DNA from 2 places in the Nocardia heshunensis genome. Region 2 is predicted to be linked to the other one. Evidence: riboswitches for the same ligand, from Rfam matches in the RefSeq annotation. Region 2 holds a riboswitch; the other holds the start of a gene.
What was found. Region 2 has a riboswitch for ZMP and ZTP ahead of glyA (serine hydroxymethyltransferase). Riboswitches for the same ligand answer to the same signal wherever they lie in the genome.

Region 1: another riboswitch for ZMP and ZTP. It lies ahead of ACYVN4_RS06790 (hypothetical protein); the one in region 2 lies ahead of glyA (serine hydroxymethyltransferase).

The regions. Positions count from the first base shown of each region.
Region 1 is NZ_BAAGTC010000003.1:39,796-47,728, forward strand. Features, by position in the region: gene ACYVN4_RS06775 (IclR family transcriptional regulator) at 1-97, shown strand, start outside; gene ACYVN4_RS06780 (aldo/keto reductase) at 184-1,167, shown strand; gene ACYVN4_RS06785 (MFS transporter) at 1,249-2,478, shown strand; gene ACYVN4_RS06790 (hypothetical protein) at 2,438-3,535, opposite strand; ZMP/ZTP riboswitch at 3,564-3,642, opposite strand; gene ACYVN4_RS06795 (HEAT repeat domain-containing protein) at 3,731-5,212, shown strand; gene ACYVN4_RS06800 (LysR family transcriptional regulator) at 5,224-6,186, opposite strand; gene ACYVN4_RS06805 (zinc-binding dehydrogenase) at 6,323-7,264, shown strand; gene ACYVN4_RS06810 (alpha/beta fold hydrolase) at 7,371-7,933, shown strand, end outside.
Region 2 is NZ_BAAGTC010000002.1:285,784-293,716, reverse strand. Features, by position in the region: gene ACYVN4_RS01430 (DUF488 domain-containing protein) at 1-210, opposite strand, end outside; gene ACYVN4_RS01425 (hypothetical protein) at 233-505, shown strand; gene ACYVN4_RS01420 (glutaredoxin domain-containing protein) at 552-860, shown strand; gene ACYVN4_RS01415 (pirin family protein) at 961-1,827, shown strand; gene glyA (serine hydroxymethyltransferase) at 1,902-3,197, opposite strand; ZMP/ZTP riboswitch at 3,300-3,384, opposite strand; gene ACYVN4_RS01405 (DUF885 domain-containing protein) at 3,411-4,607, opposite strand; gene coaA (type I pantothenate kinase) at 4,866-5,798, shown strand; gene ACYVN4_RS01395 (hypothetical protein) at 5,815-6,420, opposite strand; gene ACYVN4_RS01390 (isoprenyl transferase) at 6,501-7,280, opposite strand; gene trhA (PAQR family membrane homeostasis protein TrhA) at 7,507-7,933, shown strand, end outside.

The DNA.
Region 1 (7,933 bases), on a different contig from region 2:
ACCGACCACGCTGATGGTCCCCGAACGCCTGCCCTTCCTCGTCGATCTGGCCCGGGTCACCGCCGCCGACATCGCGACCCGATTCGCCACCGACTGAGCCGTCACGGCAATCCGGCAGCGGAGCAACATATTTCATCGAAACCGAGTGGCCGCCGGCAACCGGATGCTGACAGCATGGGCGGTATGCGTGAACACACACTCGGGGATGGTTTGACGGTATCGGCCGTGGGACTCGGCTGCATGGGCTTCTCCCAGGGGTACGGCGACGCCGACGACGCGGAGTCGACCGCGGCCATTCGCGCCGCCGTCGATGCGGGAATCACCTTGTTCGACACCGCGATGAGTTACGGGCGCGGGCACAACGAACGCCTCGTCGGTGCGGCGCTGGCCGGTACCGATGTCCATATCGCCTCGAAATTCGGGATCATCCGCACCGAGGCGGGCGTGGCTCTCGACGGCAAGCCCGAAAACGTGGCCGGATACTGCGATTCGTCGCTGGAACGCCTCGGGCGCGATGTCATCGACCTGTACTACCTGCACCGCATCGACCCCGAGGTCCCGGTCGCCGAAACCGTCGGCGCGATGGCCGATCTGGTCACCGCGGGCAAGGTCCGCCACCTCGGCATCTCCGAGGCCACCCCCGCCCAACTCCGCGAAGCCGCCGCCGTCCACCCCATCGCGGCAGTGCAATTCGAATGGTCGATGCTCTGGCGCGAACCCGAACACGACATCATCCCCACGGCCCGCGAACTAGGCATCGGCATAGTCCCCTACAGCCCCCTCGGCCGCGGCCTCCTCACCGCAACCCTCGACTCCACCACCGTCGCCACCAGCGACTTCCGCCGCAACGACCCCCGCTTCCAAGGCGACCACCTCACCGACAACCTCACCCAGGTAGCCGCCCTCCGAGACCTCGCCACCCGCCTCGGCATCACCGCAGGCCAACTGGCCCTGGCCTGGCTCCTGTCCCAAGGCCCCGACGTAGTCCCCATCCCCGGCAGCCGCCGCGCCCCCCGAATCCTCGAAAACGCAGCCGCCGCAACCCTCGACCTAACCCCCGACAACCTCGCCGAACTCGAAAAACTCGTCCCCGCCGAAGGCTGGTCCGGCAACCGCACCTCCTTCGCCGTCCCCTCCACCACCCGAGGCGGCACCCCCTCCAACTAACATCGGCGTCCGCGAGCGGCAACGACTCGCGATGAAACGAATTGCTGTCGGTCACAACCGCTAACGTCCACCGCCGTGCCGATGCTAAAGCTGCTGCGCCGCCGCCGGATTCTGGCAATCTGGTCGGCGCAGCTGCTATCAGTCCTCGGTGATCGCTTCTATGCGTTGGCGATCATGTGGCTGGCGCTCGAACGTTCCGGCCCGATCGCCATGGGCGCGGTCGCCATCGCCGAGTCGGTGCCCTTCATCGTGATCGGCGCGTTCGGAGCGCGACTTCTCCAGCGGTGCGCCACATTTCGGACCCTTGCCGTCGTCGATGCGGTGCGTGCCGTGCTGGTTGTCACGGTGCCGTTCCTCTGGAGTATCGGGGGCATTGTCGCGATGCTGACCAGCGCTGCCGTGCTCGGAGCACTGGCCGCGATCTTCGATCCCGCACTCGGCGCTCTGGTGCCCGGCCTGGTTGATGAGAACGAGCGGCCTGCGCTGGTTGCCGCCATGGACCTCAACGGCCGCATCGCGCGGGTTGCCGGGCCCGCACTGGCCGGTGTTCTGCTGTTCGCCGTGCCGGTCTCCGTGCTGTTCGTCGCGGACGCACTGACATTCGCGATCTCGGTCGCAGCGCTTGTCTATCTTGCTGCGTCGCATGCAAACGGCGTGCGTGCCGGCCGGTCAGCCGATACGACAGCGTCCTTTGACCGGAGCGCTTCGGCACGAGCATTGATACGCGAGCGACCCGCGCTGGGTGCTGCCTTCGCCGTGCATGCGGCGGGCTTGTTCCTGAATGCCTTGCCCGCCATCGGATTGCCGCTGTTGCTTGCCGAGCATCTCGACGCCGGTCCATCGGCGTACGGGCTGGTGCTGACCAGCACCGGCGTTGCCGGACTGGTCGGCAACCTCGCCGCGAGCCGGTTCCGCGTCGCCGCGGCGGGGTTTCTGCCAAGCTTCTGTGCGGCCTGGGCGGTCGCGGGCACGCTGATGGTGGCGACCGCGGCCGCCCACAGCCTCGCCGCGGTGCTGATCTTCGCGGCGCTGTCGGGCTTCGTGACCCCGTTCATCTCGATCACCCTGGGCACTCAACTAGCGGCCTATCCACACGCTGCGCGCCTGCGGCTGCTCACCGTGAATCACACGGTGATGCGTTCCGCCGGAACCGCCGGAATGGCAACCATTCCGGCGCTCATCGCGTCGTCACCGACCCGAGGCTTCCTGGTCGGAGGCAGCGCACTGGTGGTTGTCGCCGCGCTGGCCGGGGTGTCGTCGGTGTGGGGGTTCAGTGGTGGAACAGGCGGATTCCGATGCGGGCGAGGGTGATTCCGTGTTCTCGGCAGGCTTGGGCGATGGTGTCCGCTTGGAGGGCGCCGGTTGGTTCGATAACTGTCGCGACGCCGAATTGGGCGGCGGCGTCGATGTTGTCGCGAAATGGGAGGTAGCCGTCGGAGACGAGCGTGACGTCGGTGAGGCGTTGCGACCAGGCGGTTCGTTCCGCGATATCCGGGGTGAGAGTGCCTGCGGCGGTGGCGATCTGGGTGTTCAGGCGCTGTTGTCGCGGGGTGGTGGCGGGGATGGGTAGGTCGGTGATTGCGGGGTGGCGGCGTAGCCACCAAGTGCGGGACTTGGTTCCGGCGAGCAGGGTGCAGTCGATGCGCGATTGCTGGCCGGCGCCGATGCCGATGCTCATGCCGTCGCGGACATAGACGACGGAGTTGGATTGGGTGTAGCGGGCGGTGACCATTCCAAGGATCGCATCGGTCGTCGCGCTCGGGGTGAGCGGGCCGCCTTCTACCGGCTGAAGCAGGTCGGGGGTGATGGGAAGATCGTCGACGTCCTGCTCGAACGTGATTCCGAAGAGGGTGCGGAGCTCCTGCCGGGGTGGCTGATAGTTGGGCTCCACGTCAAATACCACGTATCGTCCGCCCTTCTTACGGCTGAGCGCCGCAACGACTCCGGGCTCGTAGCCGGGGGCGATGATACCGTCGGAAACGACGCCGCCGAGCATGTCGGCCAGCTCGCGGTCGACCGGCTCGGACACGGCGATCATGTCCCCGTACGAGGACCGCGGGTCCCCGTCGCGGGCTCGCACATAGGCGGCGGTCAGCGACCCAACCTCGGCATCACCCAAACCCCAACTGCGGCGCATGGTTTCGTCGACATCGCCCGCTACAGCGGCCCCGGCCGGTGATACGTGCTTGAACGATGCCGCCGCGGCCCGTCCGGTAGCGCGACTCGCCTCGGCAACCAGCTGCCAGCCGTTGAGCGCATCCAGGTAGTTGATCAGCGACGGTGCCCCACTCAGCATCCGCACATGCTCACCGCCGTCGCCCACGATCCGGGCCCGCTGATGCGGATTCATCCCATACCGCAAATCCATTGCCCCACTCCTCATCTCACTCGGAGATCAGGAGCGCCCAGGCGAACGACGCCCCGTGCTGCGCTTCCTCGTGGTCGATCCACGTAACGCCAGTCGCGGTATAAGCACCCTAACGCACCACCCGGCGGACGCCGTTCGAGCGTCGACCGGCAATACTCGGTGGCTGCGAAATCGAAGGGCGGCGAGAATGTATCGATGCAGGTGATGGCGGAGCTGGATCGGATTGCCGAGCAGCAGGATCGGTCGGCGACCTTCGAGTTGATTCGGGCACTCGCCGATCCCGGGATTGCCGAGCCGGATCGGTGGGAGATCGTCTATGCGCTTGCGCGGGTCGCTGATCCGCGGGCGGTGGAGCCGTTGGGTAAAATCGGGCGGGATCGCGATCGCCCGGGTGAGGTCCGAAGGGCGGCTCTGCGGGCGATCGAGGACTCCGAGATGTTCCCCGGTGGGGCCGAATTGCGGCAGTGGTGGGATAGCGGGGACGAGGTAGTGCGCGCCGCGGTGCTGCGTCAGGCAGAACGCGGGGAGGCCGAGCTGCTCGAACCGGTTCTGCGCGATCGGAACCATCCACTGCACCGATGCGCGCTGATCGCCATCGGGTCGACGTTCGACGAACCGCACTGGCAGCAGTACAAGATCGCCGCGCTCGATCACCCCGACCCGGCGGTGCGGCGGACCGCGGCCTATCAACTGGGCTGGGACGAACCGTTGGCCGCCGAAGGAGCGTTGCATCGGGCCGCGACCGACCGCGACAGCGATGTCGGCTGTGCTGCGATCGATTCGCTGCGGTACTACCACAGCCGGGCCACGTTGCGGCTGCTGCACGAGCTCGCTCGGGGCCACGATGCACGAGCGACGGCTGCACAGGACGCGGCCGCCGGCCTGCTCAGCGATTTCGAGGATGGGCGGTCGGGAATCGAGGATTGGCTCACACCGGTCGCCGACTTGCTCGGCGCGCCTGGACCGGACACCGTGTTGTCGCCGGGGCCAGCAGGGCCACCATGGTCGATGCCCCCGGCACCGCCGGCCTCGGAGGTGTATGCGATGTACTCCGATCCCGACGGCCCCTGGCAGCCGAAACTCGCGGCCCTGCACAGCTATCCCCGCCACGACCACTGGGACGGCGTTCCCGTCGCGGATCGCCCCGGCCTGGCCGCCTTTCTGTCCGGCCATCCGGACCCACAGGTGCGGCAGTTGTGCTGCCGAGTGCTGGCGACCTGGTCCGAGGTGGATTTGCTGCTTGCGCTGGCCCATGATCGGGATTCGAGTGTTCGCAAATCCGCGGTCTACAACCTGCGATTCGTGCCACGCTCCACGGAGATCGCCACGCTCACCTGGGATCTGGTCGCATCCGGCGAGGTCGCCGGCACGCGCGGGCACGAGGCGCTGGCCACCTGCTTCGCCCATACGGCGCCCGGGGAGCTCGATGAGCGGTTGATCGAGTTGGCGCGCACCGATCTTCGGGAGAGTATTCGCGTGGAGGCCGTGTCCCTCCTCGGGGATCACGTGGAACCACTGCTGCCGCTGCTTCTCGAACCACCCCTACTGACCTGGGCCGTACACACCGGGCTGCTCTACGCCTGCCGCAATCTGGGGCAGCGACCGCCGGCCGCCGATGCCTTGCAGGCCGTCGACAACCTTGATGTGGCAATGGCTCTCGCCGAACTCCCCGACTGATGACGGGTCGTTCAGTGGTGTTGTTGACGGTCGAGTCGGACCAGATCCGGGCCGGGTAGCCAGTCGCGGTCGGGGTGGTATTCGAGCCAGCGGTGGGTGCGGGCGGTTTCGGTGAAGGTGGTGTGGAGGCGGGCGAGTTGTTCGGTGTGGTCGGTGCGGCGCCAGATGAGGGACCAGGCGTAGAGCGGGGTGGGGTTGGTCAGGGGGACCGTGCGGATGCCGGGGTGAGGGGGTAGGGGTCGGTCTGCGGGGATGACGGTGAAAAGGGTGGGGTTGGCGCTGATTTGGTCGAGGAGGTCGTCGAGGCCGAGGTTGCCGTCGGCGATGTGGGTGGTGAGGCCGAAGTGGGTGGTCAGCTGGTTCAGGAAGTCCAGCCTGGTGAGTGGCAGGGGTGACCACAGCGGGTAGTCGCGCAGTTGGGCCATCGAGATTTCGGGGGCGGCGGCGAGTGGATGGTCGGCGCTGAGGAGCGCGTCGAGGGGTTCTAGGCGGACTATGCGGGAGTCCAGCGCGTCCCCGGAGGCTGGGTCCAGTTGGTGGCAGCGACCGAAACCGGCGTCGATCTCGCCGCGTTGTAGAGCGGAAACCACGGCCGGGAGATCGCGGGCGCGGCCGATGTCGGCGGTGACTGGGGTGCCATGGGACAGGGCGGCGCGCAGGGTGCGCATCGGTTCGAACAGGTGGCCCCACACGTCGATTCGTAGCGGTGTGGTCGGCGGGCGCAAGGCCGCGAGAGCCTGATCGGCCGCGTCGATGAGGCGGCGGGCGGCGGGCAGGAAGCGGGTGGCCGACGGTGTCGGGCCGATCGGGTGGGTTGCGCGATCCACCAGCGGGGAGCCGACGAATCGTTCCAGCGTCGCGATGCGTTTGGACAGCGCCTGCTGGGTGATCCCCAATTCGCCTGCGGCCTGGCCGAAGTGGCCGTGTTCCAAGACGGCGAGCAGCGCGCGCACGCCGCCGAGGTCGAGATCCATGCACTCAACCTGGAGTGACAACCAGTGGTTGTCAAATCGCAGGGGTGGTTGTTGGCCGAACCCGAGTCCGATGCGGTGTTGTTGGCCCTGCGCGATCACAGCCGGTGCCGCGCCAACCACCAGCAAGGGGACAGTGATGAAAGCTCTGGTTTTCAGCGGGATTTCGGGACAGCCGCTCGAGTTCGCGGACGTGCCCGATCCGACTCCGACGCCGGATCAGGCGCTGGTCGCGGTCGAGGCGTTCTCGGTCAACCGCGGCGACGGCTTCGCCATGGACGGCACCTACGGGTCGGTGCCCGCGGTCGGGTCGGTGCGCGGGCAGGACGTGGCCGGGATCGTCGTGCGGGCGGCGGCCGACGGGTCGGGTCCGGCCGTCGGAACCCGGGTGGTCGGCAAGGCGGCCGGCGGCTGGGCGGAGCGGGTGGCGATCTCGACGTCGGCGCTCACGCCGCTGCCTGACGCGGTGGATGTCATTGCCGCAGCGGCACTGCCGTTGGCCGGACTCACCGCGTTGCGATTGCTGCGCGCTGCGGGTGAGCTCGCCGGGCGGCGGCTGCTGATCACCGGGGCGGGCGGCGGCGTGGGCCACTACGTGGTCGAACTAGCCGCCGGAGCCGGTGCCAGGGTCACCGCGGTCGCCTCCGGCGCGCGAGCGGGTGAGCAGTTGCGCCTGCTCGGCGCGCACGAGGTGGTGACCTCCGCCGAGCAGGCGACGGGACCGTTCGACGTGGTCATGGAATCCGTTGGCGGACAGGAGTTCTCCCACGCCGCGGCCCGCCTCACCCCCGGCGGGACCATCGTGTGGTTCGGACAGGCCAGCCGCCAGCCGGTGACCCTGGACTTCTTCTCCTTCCTCACCGCCGGCACCGGCTTCACCCTGCGGCACTTCGCGCATTTCGTCTCCGACCGCACCGACGCCGAGGACCTGGCGGCCCTGGTCGAGCTGACGGCAACCGGTCGGTTGCACCCGCAGATCGGCCACATCGGGGACTGGGCCGACACCGTCTCGATCCTCGACGACCTGATGGCCCGCAAAATCTCCGGCAAGGCCGTGCTGCGCGTAGCGTGCGGACTGTAGTGCGATCTCCGTCTCAGCGGTCGAAGCTAGGACCGAAACTGTCCTAGCCCGTCCCTAGCGTGGTTCTTGAATCCGCAGGTCAAACCCAGCGAGAGGACCGACCATCATGCGCACATTCGAAATCGCGGACCGCGCGAACACCTTCGTGCCGCACGCCTTCACCGAGCACGTCGTCGATCTCGGCGAGGTTCGCATGAACTACGTCGTCGAGGGCGACCCGAACTCACCGGCGCTGCTGCTGGTTCCCGGCAACGGCGACTCCTGGTGGACCTACGAGGAAGCCATTCGCCTGCTCTCCCCCGATTTCCAGGTCTACGCCGTGGACGTGCGCGGGCATGGACGCTCGAGCTGGACTCCCGGTCGCTACACCGTCGACAATGTCGGCGGTGACCTGGTCCGATTCATCGATCTGGTGATCGGCCGCCCAACCTTCGTGGCCGGGAACTCCGCGGGTGGCGTGTTCACCGCGTGGCTGGCGGCCTATGCCAAGCCGGGACAGATCCGGGCGGTGATTCTCGAGGACCCGCCGCTGTTCACCTCCGAGGCGGCACCGAAGTACGGGCCGGGGTCGTATCAGGCGGTGGCCCCACTGTTCGCCGTCCGCGCGAAATGGTTGGGCGATCAATGGTCGATCGGCGATTACGCCGGTTTGATGCGGGCCATGGCCAT
Region 2 (7,933 bases):
TTCGAACTCGGCACGGCGTGTCAGTGGATCGGCATGAAACCATGTGCGGAGCTCCGTAGTGGGGGTCACATCCTTGGCCCACTCGTCTATCTCCGCCGCCTGTTTGCTGATGCCGCGCGGCCAGAGCCGATCGACCAGGACGCGGCGGCCGTCATCCGCGTCGGGGGCCTCGTACACGCGCTTGACCCGGTAGTTCGGTTGCGCTGTCATGCCCTCCATTACAGTCGACGTCATGGCCGAAACTCCGGATCTGCAGACCCTGTCCACCAAGGAATTGCACGACCGCGCCGTGAAGCTCGCGGCCCGGCGCGGCGATATCAAGTTCCTGTGGGAGCTGCTGAAGTCCATCCCGGCCGCCGAGGCCGCCGCCGGAGATATCGGCGAGAGCGAGGCCGACATCAAGTACGTCCTGCCCATGCTCGACGACTACGTGCACGCGGGCGAGGGGCAGATCGGCGAGGTACTCCGCCCGATGTACGTGGACTACCTGGCCAAGCACGCCTGATTCGGTTATCCGGCAGCGGGTTTCGCGCCGGACGTAGACTCCCGATATGACCGCCGACGCTGTCCCGGAGCTAGTCGTCTACCGCCGCCCCGGGTGCCCGTACTGCTCACGGATGCGCAATACGCTCAACCGCCACGGCATCGCGCACCGGGAAGTGAACATCTGGGAGGACCCGGACGCCGCCGCGTTCGTCCGCTCGGTCGCCGATGGGAACGAGACCGTGCCGACGGTGGTGTTCCGGGACGGCTCCACGGAACGGAGTTGGGTGAATCCGGATCCGAAGCAGCTGATCGCGACGGTGCGCGCCGACGCTCCGGCGCTCACCGGTGGACGGAAGCGGTTCTTCGCGTTCTGACCGGGCGTTCCCATACTGCGGGAATACCCCCTCCCCCTATTCGGTTGGTTGATGCGTCTACCAAAATCCGGAAGCCCTCCGGCCGATGAGAGGAGTGAGCATGACCGCAGCCGTCGCACGCAAGGTCGATCGCGTCCGCACCAAGGCCATGGGCGGGCCGACCGATCAGGTCGACAAGAATGCGCTGATCATCGCGCCCGATGACGTGACGCGCACCGACCCGTTCCTGCTCATGGCCGAAGACTGGTTCTCCACACCCGGTTTCGAGTGGCATCCGCATCGCGGCCTGGAGACGGTGACCGTCGTGCTCGACGGCATGCTGGAACACGGCGACAGCCTCGGCCACGCCGGTGCGCTCGAACCCGGGGATGTCCAGTGGATGACCGCCGGTCGCGGCATCATCCACCGAGAACTGGCCTACCACAACGAGTTCGCACACACGCTGCAGCTCTGGCTGAACCTCCCCAACGGCCAGCGCATGACCGAAACCCATTACCAGGACTTGCGATTGGCCGATCAAGGCCGAATCGAAGCCCCCGGCGTCCTCGTCCGAGTCGTCTCCGGCAGTCAATCCGAGATCACCGGCCCGGCCGAAAACCAGTGGCCCATCACGGGTCTCATCGTGACGCTGGAGCCCGGCAGCCGCTACACCCCGATCCTCGCCCCCGAGGACCGCGCCTTCGTCTACGCCATCCAGGGCGATGCCACCGTCGGCGGTACTCGGGTCTCGGACGGTCAGGTCGCCTGGTCGGATCCGATGAACGTCACCGACCCGACCGGCCTGGAATTGGTCGGCACCGACCCGGATCGCCCCACCACCTTGATGGTCTTCTCCGGCAGGCCGATTCGCGAATCCATCGTCTTCGGCGGCCCCTTCGTCATGGGCACCCGAGACGACATCGAACAGGCCTACCTGGACTTCCGCCGCGGCAAGTTCGGCCCCATCCCCCGCCTGGCCCGGCTGTAAAACCGTCATTCCCAACGAAAACGCCCCTCGCGATCATGAGATCGAGAGGGGCGCTTCGTCGTACGTGCAGGCTCTCAGCCCAGCAGGCGCCAGTCCTCCAGGCCCTCGTAGAGGGGGAATTCCTGGGCCAGCTTGGCCACGCGCTGACGCAGCGAGTCCAGCTCGGCGGAGCCGGTCAGCGCGGCGGCGATGATCTCGGCGACCTCGGTGAACTCGGCGTCGCCGAAGCCGCGGGTGGCCAGGGCCGGGGTGCCGATGCGCAGGCCGGAGGTGACCATCGGCGGGCGCGGGTCGAACGGAACGGCGTTGCGGTTCACGGTGATTCCGATTTCGTGCAGGAGGTCCTCGCCCTGCTGGCCGTCGAGCTGCGAGTTGCGCAGGTCGACCAGGACCAGGTGCACGTCGGTGCCGCCGGTGAGGACGGTGATGCCCTTGGCCTTGGCGTCGGCCTGGGTCAGGCGCTCGGCGAGGATCTTGGCACCGGAGATGGTGCGCGCCTGGCGTTCCGCGAACTCGGGGGTGCCGGCGATCTTGAAGGCCACGGCCTTGGCGGCGATGGCGTGCATGAGCGGGCCGCCCTGCTGCCCCGGGAACACGGCCGAGTTCAGCTTCTTGGCGAACTCCTCCTTGGCCAGGATCAGGCCGGAGCGGGGGCCGCCGAGGGTCTTGTGCACGGTGGAGGACACGACGTGCGCGTGCGGCACGGGGGACGGATGCAGGCCCGCGGCAACGAGTCCCGCGAAGTGCGCCATGTCGACCCACAGGTACGCGCCGACCTCGTCGGCAATCTCACGGAAGGCCGCGAAGTCCAGCTGCCGCGGGTAGGCGGACCAACCGGCGACGATCACCTTCGGCTGGGTCCCCTTGGCGAGCTTGCGCACCTCGTCCATGTCGACGCGGTGGTCTTCCTTGGAGACGCCGTAGGCGTGCACCTCGTACAGCTTGCCGGAGAAGTTCAGGCGCATGCCGTGGGTGAGGTGGCCGCCGTGCGCGAGGTCCAGGCCGAGCAGCTTCTCGCCCGGGGACATCAGCGCGTGCAGCACAGCGGCGTTGGCCTGCGCACCCGAATGCGGCTGCACGTTCGCGTACTCCGCGCCGAAGAGTTCGGTGACGCGGGCGCGGGCCAGATCCTCGACGATGTCGACGTTCTCGCAGCCGCCGTAGTAGCGGCGGCCCGGGTAGCCCTCGGCGTACTTGTTGGTCAGCACCGAGCCCTGCGCCTGCAGCACCGCGCGCGGCACGAAGTTCTCCGAGGCGATCATCTCGAGGGTGTCGCGCTGGCGAGCGAGCTCCCCTCCCATCGCGGCGGCGACCTCGGGATCGAGTTCGGCGAGGGACTGGCTGTTGACAGAGGCGCTCGTCTGGGTCACGCCGCCGAGTGTATTGGCCGCTGCCGCCGCGCCGATCGAGGGGTTGGTTGTGTCGCTCATGGCACACCTCCGCTTTCGGGTACCCCGAAGTTGTCGGGGATCGCCAGGCACCCAGGCGCGCGGTGCCGGACTTCGGTGCTTCCCGGTGGTTGATTCCACCTCGAGTGCGCCAGTCGCGGTGCGGCCATCCTATCCCGACGCGCGACGCGCCTTTCACATGCGGCGGATCGCCCCCGGCGTAAGGGGTTCGTCGAGCAGGCGACGGAAACGTTCAGACCGGTCCTCGGCATCCACCGCGCGATCGAGCCAACCGCCGAGCAGACGGTAACCCTCCACGTAGGTAGAGATATAGGCCCGCCACAACGGCGAAGACAGGAAGCGCAGGGACTGCCGGGCCCGTTCGGGCGTCACCAGACTCCAGCGCTGCAGAAACTCCGCCACCTCGTCGGCATCACGATGGCGATCGTGCAGCAGCAGCGCCGCATCCTGGCGCACCCCGAGCAGATTCGCGGACGCCGTCGAAATGCTTTCGGCGCGTTCGCCATCGAAACGCAGGCCCAGATCCGCGTAGATCTCCTGCGCCCAGCGGCCCCAGCCCGGTCCGACGATCGACTTCAACGCCAGGTCCGCGAGACCCTCGGCCATCAAGCACTGCGGGGTGTTGACCACGAACAGCGTCTGCTCGTCCTGGCCGGCACCCACCAATCCGGCTTCCTTGCGGCAGTGCTCGGTGTGGTGTCCCGGGTACGACTCGTGCGCGATCAGATGCGGCAGCTGCGACATGTGCTGCTTGAGGTCGGAGTTGATGGCGACCCGGGACTGATAGTTGCCCAGGTAGTAGTTGAAGCCCGACCACGGCTTGTCCCCCACCACTTCGTATTCCACGTGCTCGTTGTCCGGCAGCGGATACCGCTCGCGCACGAGTTCGCGCAGCGCGCCGGAGAACGCGTCCACGCATTCCTGCAGCCGCTCGGGCGGAATCTCGTCCTGGCGGCGGTGCGCGGTGATGCGGTCGAGCAATTCGCCCTCGCCGGGCAGCGTCTCGTCGAGTAGCCGGTGCGCCTCGCGATAGTCCTCGACATCGCCGGGCGCGATATCCACATCGAAGTAGGCGGCCACCTCGTCGATGAAGGAGATGTCCTCGCCCGCGAACTTGCGACCCGAGCATTCGAGGGCGCGCAGGTGCGCCTCCAGGAATTCGGTGCGCTCGTCGGATAGGCCCGCGTCGGGAAGTTCCTTGCGCAACGCGGCCGCTCGATGCGCGAGATCGCGTGGGTCCGGCGCGGGCGCGTTCTCGACTTCACGCCGTAGGGCCGGATCGCCGGTGAACGCGTCGACGAACCCTTCTTCGAGCCGGTCGAAGGCCAGTCCCAGCCGCAGATAATCGGTCACGAGTGGATGCGCTGCCATGCCTCGACCCTATGCGATCGAATGCCGGTCAGCGGCCCGGATCAGCCTGTCGCGCAGGCTCACCGGACACGCCCGGCTACTGTGATGTGGCCCATCCCACTCCGGTTACCGGCGAGTAGCAACACCTGGTGTTCACCCCGATGTTGGAGCCGAGCACAATTCGGCTATGCGTGGAGTGTTGGCCGGATCGCCGGGCACGGCGACGATGCGGCTTTCCGAGAGCTGTTGTCGTGGCGCGCGAATGTGGGGACCCGAGTAATGGCACGGATGAGCGAGCCCAGCCCCTACGTGGAATTCGACCGCAAGCAGTGGCGCACCCTGCGTAAGTCGACTCCCCTGGTGCTCACCGAGGAAGAACTGATCGGCCTGCGCGGCCTCGGCGAACAGATCGACCTCGAGGAGGTCGCCGAGGTCTATCTGCCACTGGCCCGTCTCATCCACCTGCAGGTCGCGGCGCGACAGCGGTTGTTCGCCGCCACCGCCACCTTCCTCGGCGAGACCCACCCCGACCGTCAGGTGCCGTTCGTCATCGGCGTGGCGGGCTCGGTCGCGGTCGGCAAGTCCACCACCGCACGTGTGCTGCAGGCGCTGCTGGCGCGCTGGGACCACCATCCGCGGGTCGATCTGGTCACCACCGACGGATTCCTGTACCCGACAGCCGAACTCACCCGCCGCGGCATCATGCACCGCAAGGGCTTCCCGGAGTCCTACGACCGGCGCAAGCTGCTGCGCTTCGTCACCGAGGTGAAATCCGGTGCGCACGAGGTCTGCGCGCCCGTGTACTCGCACCTGCAGTACGACATCATGCCCGGCGAATACCACTGCGTGCGCCAGCCCGACATTCTCATTGTCGAGGGCCTCAATGTGCTGCAGACCGGTCCGCGTCTGATGGTGTCGGACCTGTTCGACTTCTCGGTCTATGTCGACGCCCGCATCGAGGACATCGAGAACTGGTACGTGCAGCGGTTCCTGTCGCTGCAGCAGACCGCCTTCCAGAACCCGGATTCGCACTTCCACCACTACGCGAACTTCAACGAGCAGGAAGCGGTCAACCAGGCCAAGGAGATCTGGCACAACATCAACCGGCCGAACCTGGTGGAGAACATCCTGCCGACGCGGCCGCGCGCGACGCTGGTGCTGCGCAAGGACTCCGACCACACCATCAACCGGCTGCGACTGCGCAAGCTCTAGAGCTTCCAAGCGGCCGCTAGAGTTTCCAAGCAGCATCGAGGCGGCCACCGACATCGATATCGGTGGCAGCCTGGATGTTCGGCTTGCGAATCTCGGTGGCGATGTAGCGCGCCACGAAGCGGCGAATCTCATGATCGACGCTGGCCAGGATGCGTAGTAGCTCCCCGCGCCGCGTCGCGCTGGCCACATTGATGCGCACATTGCTCGGCTGCGGCTCGGCGATCTCGATGAGCACGCGCAACGGTTCGGCGGTCCGCACGGTCAGATGCAGGTGAATGGTGCCGTCCACCCGGAACGGGTAGCGATCCACCGCCAGATCGATGAGCAGATCGACCTTGAGCGGTATCACCAGATCGAACGAAATAATGTCGCCCACTTCGCGATTGAGCCGCGGCTGCCCCAATCGCACGGTGGCGGAAAGTTTCGCGAGCTTGCCCGGCCCCGCCCCGATCGGCCCGAATTCGAACGCCTCCCCGGTGAGCTTCTCGAACGCCCCGGCAATGCGATCGGCGGAGGCGGCATACTCCAGGAACCGACGGCCGAACTCCTCATAGCTGAGGTACGGCACCGCCACGACCTGGGTTTCCGCGGGGCCACCCTGCCCCTCGTACAGCTCGCTCATGTGATCCGACGGTACGCGAGCAAGGACTTGGCGAACCCGGAAGCGGTTGCACTGCAACGGAACCGTTGGTTCGCCGTGTTCTAGACCCCGAAGCGGCGATGCCGGGCCGCGTAATCACGCAGCGCCCGCAGGAAATCCACGCGCCGGAACTCCGGCCAGTACGCCTCGGTGAACCAGATCTCCGAATACGCGCTCTGCCACAACAGGAATCCCGACAGCCGCTGCTCGCCGGAAGTACGGATGACGAGGTCCGGGTCGGGCTGGCCGGAGGTGTAGAGGTGCTGGCCGATGGCGTCCACGGTGATGGACTGGACCAGGTCCTCGCCGGTCTCCCCGGCGTCCATCTCCTGGCGGACCAGCGAGCGCACCGCGTCGGCGATCTCCTGGCGGCCGCCGTAACCGATGGCGACGTTCACGTGCACACCGGTGCGGCCCTCGGTGCTCTTGGCCGCCTCGCTCAGCCGCCGGGCCATCTCGGAGGGCAATTGATCGAGCGCACCGACGATGCGGACGCTCCAATCCTGTTCCGGCGCAGACAGTTCGTCGACGACATCGGTGATGACCTCGAAGAGGGTCGTCAACTCGTCGGAGTCGCGGCGCAGGTTCTCGGTGGAGAGCAGGTAGAGGGTCACCATCTCGATGCCCGAATCGCCGCACCAGCCGACCAGCTCGGCGATCTTCAGCGCACCGACCCGATGGCCGTGGCTGATATCGCTGAACCCGTTCTCGCGCGCCCAGCGTCGGTTGCCGTCACACATCACGGCGACATGCCTGGGGTGTTGTTTGTCCGCCAGCTGCTTGGCCAGCCGCGCCTCATATATGCGATATGGGAGTCCACGCACCTGAACCGCAAGCTTCACGGCCGCAACCCTACGCTCCCGCAGCGAAGCGCGGAGCGACCGGGACACAAGAGCGAAACACCGGGCACACTTCGTGACGACACCCACTCGACGGGCCCGGACGCCGCAACCTACGGTACCGTAGGTTACCGAGGAGGAACTTATGTCCGACGCTGTGCCGACCTCCGCCCCGGTGGCGGACGTCCTCGAATCGATCCCCACCGAACCCGCACCGATCAAGCCCCGCATGCGCGGGTGGATCCATGCCTGGGCCGTGGGTGTGGCCGCCATCGCGGTGGTCGTGCTCGTCACCAAGGCCACCTCGATCTCAGCGACGGCGGCGTGGTCGACGCTGGTGTACGGGATCACCGTGTGCGGGGTGTTCGGGGTCAGCGCGACCTATCACCGGGTGCACTGGAAGACCGTCCGGGCGCGCACTTGGATGAAACGCGCTGATCACAGCATGATTTTTTTGTTTATCGCGGGCAGCTACACACCGTTCGCACTCCTGGGTGTGCGAGGGCAGGCCGGGACGATCCTGCTGGCCGTGGTCTGGGCGGGAGCGCTGGGCGGGGTGACGCTGAAGATGCTGTGGCCCACCGCGCCTCGCTGGGTCGGGGTGCCGCTGTATCTGCTGCTGGGCTGGGCCATCGTGCCGGTGGCCGGGACGCTGA